DNA from 2 places in the Rhizobium sp. NXC14 genome. Region 2 is predicted to be linked to the other one. Evidence: riboswitches for the same ligand, from Rfam matches in the RefSeq annotation. Region 2 holds a riboswitch; the other holds the start of a gene.
The links. Region 2 has a riboswitch for thiamine pyrophosphate ahead of NXC14_RS20435 (ABC transporter permease). Riboswitches for the same ligand answer to the same signal wherever they lie in the genome.
Positions count from the first base shown of each region.

Region 1 (4,250 bases), on a different replicon from region 2:
GGGACGGGAGAGAGAGATCTCGTTCGTTTCGACGCAAAGCATCTCTCCGCGAACGCCGCGCAATCCGGGCAGACGGCCGATCTGGGCAGCCCCGGTGCAGTCGATCACGCGATCGTAACGGGCAAGGTCGGCATCGCCCCTGACGCCGAATGTGAGGCGCATGCGAGCTTCCTCAAGTCCGGCGGCAAGCCCGGAGAGCGCCTGCCGCGGATCGAGATGCGCTTCCTGCCGGAAGAACAATGCCCTGCGGAAGCGGCCGGCGAGATCCGGTTCAAGCGTCGCGATCGCCGGCTCGTCCAGCCATTCCCATCCGCTTGTCCGGCGGCAAAAGCGGTCGAGTTCGCCGGCATCTCGCCCGGCCGCCACCACAAGCGTCCCCCGGCGATTGACATGGCCGGGCAGCGCTGCCTCCCACCAATCGGCGGCAAGACGGCCGAGCGCCAGGACCGGCTCGTCTGCGCTTTCCCTTTCGCACCATGGAGCCAGCATGCCGCCGGCAAAGCCGGAAGCACCGGCGCCGACCTGTTCGGCTTGCTCAGCGACGCTGACCCGGAAACCGTGCCGATGGAGCTGCCAGGCAACGGTGAGGCCGGCAACGCCGGCCCCCTTGACGAGAACATGCATCGTCATTCTCCGGCAAGCGTTTTCGCAGCGTCGGCGACCGGCATGTAGAGGTCGCCGCCATCGCGATACCTGGCGGCCATGGCTTCCAGTCCTTCTTTCTGCGCCTCGGCGCGAATATCGTGGGAAATGCGCATGGAACAGAATTTCGGGCCGCACATCGAACAGAAATGCGCCACCTTGTGGGCCTCCTTCGGCAGGGTCTCGTCATGGAAGGAACGCGCCGTATCCGGGTCGAGGGAGAGGTTGAACTGGTCTTCCCAGCGGAATTCGAACCGCGCCCGCGACAGCGCATCGTCACGGATGCGGGCGGCCGGATGGCCCTTGGCGAGGTCGGCGGCATGCGCGGCAATCTTGTAGGTGATGACACCGGTCTTGACGTCGGTGCGGTCGGGCAGGCCCAGATGCTCCTTCGGCGTGACGTAGCAGAGCATGGCCGTGCCGAACCAGCCGATCATCGCGGCTCCGATGCCGGAGGTGATGTGATCATAGCCCGGTGCGATGTCGGTCGTCAGCGGTCCGAGCGTATAGAAGGGAGCCTCGCCGCAGACCTTGAGCTGCTTGTCCATATTCTCCTTGATCTTGTGCATCGGCACGTGGCCAGGGCCTTCGATCATCACCTGGCAATCCCTGGCCCAGGCAATCTTGGTCAGTTCGCCGAGGGTTTCGAGCTCGGCAAATTGCGCAGCGTCATTGGCATCGGCGATCGAGCCCGGGCGAAGGCCGTCTCCAAGCGAGAAGGAGACGTCATAGGCACGGCAGATGTCGCAGATTTCCTCGAAATGCTCGTAGAGGAAGCTCTCCTTGTGGTGATGCAGACACCACTTGGCCATGATCGAGCCGCCGCGTGAGACGATGCCGGTGACACGATTGACGGTGAGCGGAATATAGGCAAGCCGCACGCCCGCATGGATGGTGAAATAATCGACGCCCTGCTCGGCCTGTTCGATCAGCGTATCACGATAGACTTCCCAGGTGAGATCCTCTGCAATGCCGTTCACCTTTTCAAGCGCCTGGTAGAGAGGCACCGTTCCGATCGGAACCGGCGAATTGCGAATGATCCATTCGCGGATGTTGTGAATGTTGCGGCCGGTGGAAAGGTCCATAACCGTGTCGGCGCCCCAGCGGATCGCCCAGACCATCTTTTCCACCTCTTCCGCCATCGACGAGGTGACCGCCGAGTTGCCGATATTGGCGTTGATCTTCACCAGGAAATTCCGGCCGATGATCATCGGTTCGGATTCCGGGTGGTTGATGTTGGCCGGAATGATTGCCCGGCCGGCTGCGATTTCCTGGCGCACGAATTCGGGCGTCACGAAATCGGGAATATCAGCGCCAAAGCTCTCGCCGTCGCGCGCGAGCGCCTCCTTCGCGGCCTGCCGGCCGAGGTTTTCGCGGATGGCGATGAATTCCATTTCCGGCGTGACGATGCCGGCGCGCGCATAGGCGAGTTGCGTGACGGCGCGGCCTGCTTTTGCCTTCAGCGGCGTGTTGCGAATAGGGAATTCCGGCGTCAGCCGATCGCCTGCGGCAAAACCATTATCTTCAGGCTTCACCACCCGGCCTACATAGGCTTCGACATCGCCGCGCGCTCTGATCCAGTTCTCGCGCAGACGCGGCAGCCCGGCGTCGATCGAGACCGTATGTGCCGGGTCGGTATAGGGACCGGAGGAATCATAGACCGTGACCGGCGGTTCACCGGAGGTCGGGTGAAGGCTGATTTCGCGCATCGGCACGCGCAGATCAGGATAGAGCGTTCCGGGCTTGGCGATCTTGGTCGAGGCCGGAAGCGGGCCGGTGGTGACGACCGGAGTAAGCTTGGGTGCGACGATATTCATGGGCGAGGCTCCAAGGTTTGACGTTTGGAGACCCAGTTCCAGTGTTGGAATGATGGAAAGACGCCTCATGCGACAAAGCGAAATCCGCCCGACAGCCGCAGCGTCTGCACCGTCCCTACGCCAGTATGAACTGGATCAGGTTCAACGGGTCACTGCGCCACAACAGGCAAAGCCGTATTGTTCAGCAGAATCTCAGCCCCTTGCCGGGACACCCCTGGTGAATGTTCGGCATCAAAGACCGCTGCGGCCCTGATGTCAAGCCAATGCTCACGCGTTCCCATCCGGACCTTTTGAGTCGGCGGCCAGTCCGATAGAGCTGTATTGATTGTGGATGGGCCGGCTCCGCCGGCCCATTTCACTCGCCAGGACGCTGCCGTCCATGCTCTGAATATTCGTGGCATGGTCTCATGTTTTGCTGACGGGCGATAACGTCCGTTTATTTGTCAGGCGCCTGCTGGATCACTCTATCGCAACACCATTCTTGTATTCATGGCCTATCGTTTTTTCCACACTGCCGATCTCCATCTCGACTCTCCCTTGCGCTCTCTCGCACTTCGCAACGCAGAGCTGGCCGATCTCGTCAGTGACGCCAGCCGGCAGGCGTTGGTCGCGATCGTCGATCTTTGCCTTGAGGAGCAGGTCGACGCGCTTGTCATCGCCGGCGATCTCTACGACGGGGAGCAGACGTCGATGAAGACGGCGCGCTTCCTGGCGAGTCAGCTGGAGCGGCTGCACCGGGCGGGCATTGTCGTCTTCAAGATCCGCGGCAATCACGATGCCATGTCGAAGATCGCTCGGGAACTGGTGATGCCTGATACGGTGAAGATCTTCGGCGGCCATGCCGAGATCGTGGAGGCCACGAAGGGCAGCTTGTCGGTCGCGATCCACGGCCTGAGCTTTGCGAAACCGCAAGCCCCGGACCCGCTGCTGCCGAAGTTCAAGCCGCCGGTGGCGGATGCCGTCAATATCGGCATCATGCATACGAGCCTGGCCGGATCGGCCGGACATGATGTCTATGCGCCCTGCAACGTGCTCGACCTGCATGCCTCTGGTTTCGATTACTGGGCGCTCGGGCATCTCCACCAGCGCAGCCAGTATCCCGGCACGGCGACGGTCATCATGCCCGGCATGCCGCAGGGCCGCGACATCAATGAAGCGGGCGTCAAGACCGTGTCGCTGGTGACCGTGGCGGACGACCGGACCGTGACGGTCGAGGAGCGGCGCACCAGCATCGCGCAGTTCGAGCGCGTCAATGTCGACCTCACAGGTGTCGATGATTGGCGTGAGGCGGCCATGATGGTCGAGACGGCCCTGATGGCGCAGCGCGACCGCACGGCTTCGCCGCATCTTGTCGCACGTCTCAGGCTTTCCGGCCGCACGCCGCTCTCCTGGCAGCTGCGGCGCGATGTTGATCTCATGCAGACGGAAGCCGAGCGGCGCAGCGACCTGATCGGCCGCACGTGGATCGAGAAGCTGGAACTCGCCTTCGAAGCGCCCTCGATCCCCGCAGACGCGTCCGCCGCCGATCCCGTCGTCGAACTCGGCGCGCTGATGCGCGACGAGGTCATGGCCCGCGGCGGTTTTCGTGACGATGTCAGGGAGATGGTCCGGGACCTGCTTGCCGACCTGCCGCCCGAAAGCCGGGCATTTGCCGGCCAGAACGAGGCGGGTTTTGAACGCTTCATCGACAGCCTTCTCGCCGATGGCGCCGAGGACATCGCCGCCCGGATGAAGGCGGTGGATCGGGGAGACAGCTGATGCGTCTGCGCCGCCTCGATCTCACCCGCTATG
Region 1 covers NZ_CP021033.1:249,937-254,186, forward strand. The annotation lists gene thiO (glycine oxidase ThiO) at 1-624, opposite strand, end outside; gene thiC (phosphomethylpyrimidine synthase ThiC) at 627-2,459, opposite strand; TPP riboswitch at 2,554-2,685, opposite strand; gene NXC14_RS29220 (DNA repair exonuclease) at 2,949-4,217, shown strand; gene NXC14_RS29225 (AAA family ATPase) at 4,217-4,250, shown strand, end outside.
Region 1: it holds a riboswitch for thiamine pyrophosphate, as region 2 does, so the genes downstream of both, thiC (phosphomethylpyrimidine synthase ThiC) here and NXC14_RS20435 (ABC transporter permease) in region 2, are expected to answer to the same signal.

Region 2 (4,250 bases):
CCGTAATCGGAATAGTGGAAGCGGCTGATCTTCCGATTCTCCAACTCAGCGGCGATGCCCTCCCAGGTGTAGATCTCCAGCGTGAAGTCAATCGAGCCATTGTCCAGCGCCTCATAGGCGGAGGTGCCGAGGGTGACGGTCTTGACGTCGCCCTTGCCGCCGTCATTGCGGATCATCGCCGAGACCAGCGCGCTTTCCCAAGTGCCGCCGAAGCCTCCATAGGTCTTTCCATCGAGATCTCTAGGGCTCTTGATGTCGTCCCGCCCGCCCTTGAAGATCAGGCGTGCGGTTTCCGTCTGGACGACGCCGTAGACCATCTTCACGTCACCGCCGCCAGCACGCTGCGTCAGGGCCTCGATCTCGCTACTGATGCCGAAACCGGCGACCCCGTTTGATACCAGCGTGCCGGCACTCGTGTCGGTAAAGGGTAGAATTTCGACATCGAGGCCGGCGGCCGTGTAGAAGCCCTTCGCCTTGGCGACGTAGATGCCGATGTGGTTGGTGTTGGGCGTCCAGTCGAGCGCGATACGAACCTTTGCGGGCGCCGATTGAGCGAAGGCGACGCGGCCGGCGAGGCTTGTCGCGATGGCGGCGAGCATCGTCTGGCGGCGGGTGAGAAGCGGCATGGTGACCTCCTCAGGTCTTTAGAGCATGACGCCGAAAAGTCCGGTTTTCGAACGACATCAGACTCCAACTCTTTAAATTGGAACAGGATTCAGATTTTGGGCCGACCGGCCTAAAACCATCCTGTTCTAGCGGATGAAGCAGGGTTTGCAGGATTTCGGTCTCGATCGCCTGGGCCGCCGGCGAACCGAGATCGGCAATGCTTCTCGGGCGGGGCAGGGGAACGCGGAATTCGCGGATGACACGCGCCGGACGGGCAGACAGCACGTAGATCCGGTCGGAGAGGAAAACGGCCTCGCGAACATCGTGGGTGATCAGCAGCGCCGTCCAGCGATGTTCGGTCCACATGCCTTGCAGCCACTCCTGGATCTGCGTGCGGGTTAGCGCATCGAGCGCGCCGAAGGGCTCGTCGAGCAGCAGCATGTCCTGCTCCTGGATGACGGTGCGCAGCAGCGCAGCACGTTGGCGCATGCCGCCGGAAAGAGAGGCGGGGTAGTGATGTTCGAAGCCGGCAAGGCCGAACCGCTCGAAGAGGGGCGCGACAGCGGCGCGGGCAGCCCGGCGAGCCATGCCCTTCACTTCCAGGCCGAGCGCGGCATTATCGATGATCCGGCGCCAGGGCATCAGCGCATCGCGTTGCGGCATGAAGGCAAAGGAATGCGGCGTCTGTTCCAGCGCTGCACCGTTGAAAAGCATGGCGCCGGAATCGGGTCGCAGCGCCTGTGTCAGCAGTCTCAGCACGGTCGATTTTCCGGAGCCGGATGGGCCGACGATCGAGACGAACTCGCCGTCTGCGACGGCGAGCGAAATGTCGTCTAGAACCTTCATGCCGTCGAAGGACTTCGAGATGTTGCGCAGCTCAAGCATCTGACCGGTCATCGGCGCCGCTCCTGGGATGGCTGCCAGGGCATGACGAAACGCTGGATAACCAGCGTCAGCGCGAAGAGGCAGAGCGTCAACAGAGCGCTGACGATCACGGCGGCGAGCACGAGATCGGGACGGAAATTGTTCTTGGCGTTGAGGATATAGATGCCGAGGCCGCTTGCAGCGCCGGCATATTCGGCAAAGATCGCACCGACGACGGCATAGGTGATCGAGATTCGGAGGCCGGCGAAGAAATAGGGCAGGGACGAGGGAAACCGCGCCAGGCGAAAAATGCGCCAGCGGCTCGCTTTCATCGAATTCAAGAGCTCGGCAATGTCGCGATCGGTCGCCTCATAGCCCTGAAGCAGGGCAACAAGCAGCGGAAAGAAGGTGACGAGCGCCACCAGCAATATCTTCGGCAAAAGGCCGAAACCGAACCAGAGGACGACGAGAGGCGCGATCGCCACCAGCGGCAAAGTCTGGCTGGCGATGAAGATCGGCAGCATTGCCCGGCGCATGAAGGGCATGAAATCCATCAGGATCGAGGAGACGAAGGCGAAGGCGAGCGACAGGGCGAAACCACCGAGTGTCGCTCCGAGCGTCGGCCAGGTGTTTGCTATCAGCGCCTCTCGGTTCAGCCAGCCCTGGACAAGGATACGCGAAGGCGCCGGCAGAATGGACGGTTTGATACCGGAAAGATCGACATAGAGTTCCCATGCCGCCAGAAAAGCAAAGCCTGCGAGCAAGGCGGGCATTGCCCGGTACACGGCGAGATAGAGCGTCGCAAGGCGCGAATCCGATGGTCGTGGCGATGTCATCGGCGTTCGGTTTCAGGCTTTCGCCGGGCCGTTCGCGCAAACCTGTCGAGGGCATCGGTGTCGATGCGCAGCCTGCCGCGATTTGGGGCGGTTGCCTTGAGGGCATCGATAGGGATGCCGACGGAATTGCCGGACGTCCGGTAGAGTGACACTTGCGCGCCGGAATACATTTGGACCTCGCTCCGCTGGCATTACCCAGATCAGCTTAGAAGGGTCCGGAGGCTTGCGCCTCACATCTCAGCCCCGGCGACACGGAGCTCCCCTGTTATTTCGGCGAAAACTATCATCGGGGTTTTCTTGCCGCAACCGCAAAATTGCAAACCCGTCCGCCCGGTCGGATGGGGCGCAGATAAAAAACACCCGGACGGAGGTCCTGTCCGGGTGTTTTCCGAGGTTCCGTACCTGCCGGGAACGGACCCCGAGCGCTTGTCTTTCAGGCGGCAATATCGGCAGGGGCGATCGGCGCGGGCCGGGCAAGCGCCGACGCCATCATTTCAGCTTGTATCGACCGGATGATCTCACTGACGCTCCTTCCTGCGCCTCGTGCTTTACGGCCGGGGAAGCAGCGGTTATAAAACCTCAACTAATATTGAGGTCAATAGGCGATGAATAGGATTTCTGCCACGCCGCTCGGCAGGCTTCTGACGGTCGGCGAAGTGGCGCAACGCAGTGGTCTTGCCGTCTCGGCGCTACATTTCTATGAGGCCAAGGGGCTGATCTCGAGTATCCGCACGCGCGGCAACCAGCGGCGCTACGGACGCGATGTCCTTCGCCGGCTCGGCATCATCAAGGTGGCGCAACGTGTCGGCATTCCGCTTTCGGAAATCCAGACGGCATTTGCCTCCCTGCCGCAGGGGCGTACGCCGACGATTGCCGACTGGCAGACGCTGTCGGCGCGCTGGAAGGATGAACTCGACACGAGAATCAGACGGCTGAGCCTGCTGCGAGACCGTCTGACCGGCTGCATCGGCTGCGGTTGCCTGTCGATCGAAAGCTGTCCGTTGCGCAATCCCTTCGATCAGCTCGGCGAGGAAGGGCCAGGCGCACGGCTGCTGGAGACCGAAATCGAAGTATGAACTTTCAGCGAAGAGCGCCAGCCTCTGGCGGAAAGATGATCCCTGCCTTTCTTTCGGTCGGCGCGCTCATATGTTAAGGGCGAATGGCGCAACAGTCGGCATTGTCCGCGAGGAGGACAGCTTCGTGTTCCATCCGAGACTATTCGAGAATCGCAATGTCATCGTAACCGGCGCCGGGCGGGGCATCGGTCTCGAAGTGGCCCGGCAGTTCCTGGACTGCGGCGCGAAGGTGATCGTCCATACTGGACGCAAACCGGGGCGCGATCTGCCGGATTTTCTGCTGACGGCTGAATCCGAAAGACGGGCGCTGTTGCTGCACGCCGATTTCACTGCCGCTGGCGGCGCTGCGCAATTTGCCGAAAATGCGCTTACCTTTTTCGACAAGGTGCATGTGCTCGTCAACAACGCCGGCACTATGCTCGGCCGTTTTCCAGCTGCCACACTGACTGACGCAGATTATGAGGCGATTGTGCGTTTGAACCAGACGTCGGTGGTGGCGCTGACGCGTGCGTTGCTGCCGGCATTGAAGGCGGCGGAAGGCGCTGCCATTGTCAACACCGTTTCAATTTCCGCGCTGACCGGCGGCAGTCCCGGTTCTTCGATTTATTCTGCCTCGAAAGCCTTCGTTTCGACCTATTCCAAGGCGCTTGCCCGCGAGCTCGCGCCGGATGGCATCCGCGTCAATTGTGTCTCGCCCGGAACGATCGAGACGGATTTCCACGAGCGCTATTCCTCCCGCGAAAAGCTGGAGCAGACGAGAAAGACTATTCCCTTGCAGCGGCTGGGCACAGCGGAGGATTGCGCTCCCGCCTATCTGTTTCTGGCGGCGCCCTCGCTCTCCGGATACATTACCGGCCAGGTCCTCGAG
Region 2 covers NZ_CP021030.1:4,184,853-4,189,102, reverse strand. The annotation lists gene NXC14_RS20445 (ABC transporter substrate-binding protein) at 1-626, opposite strand, end outside; gene NXC14_RS20440 (ABC transporter ATP-binding protein) at 637-1,503, opposite strand; gene NXC14_RS20435 (ABC transporter permease) at 1,500-2,306, opposite strand; TPP riboswitch at 2,467-2,580, opposite strand; gene soxR (redox-sensitive transcriptional activator SoxR) at 2,912-3,382, shown strand; gene NXC14_RS20425 (SDR family oxidoreductase) at 3,507-4,250, shown strand, end outside.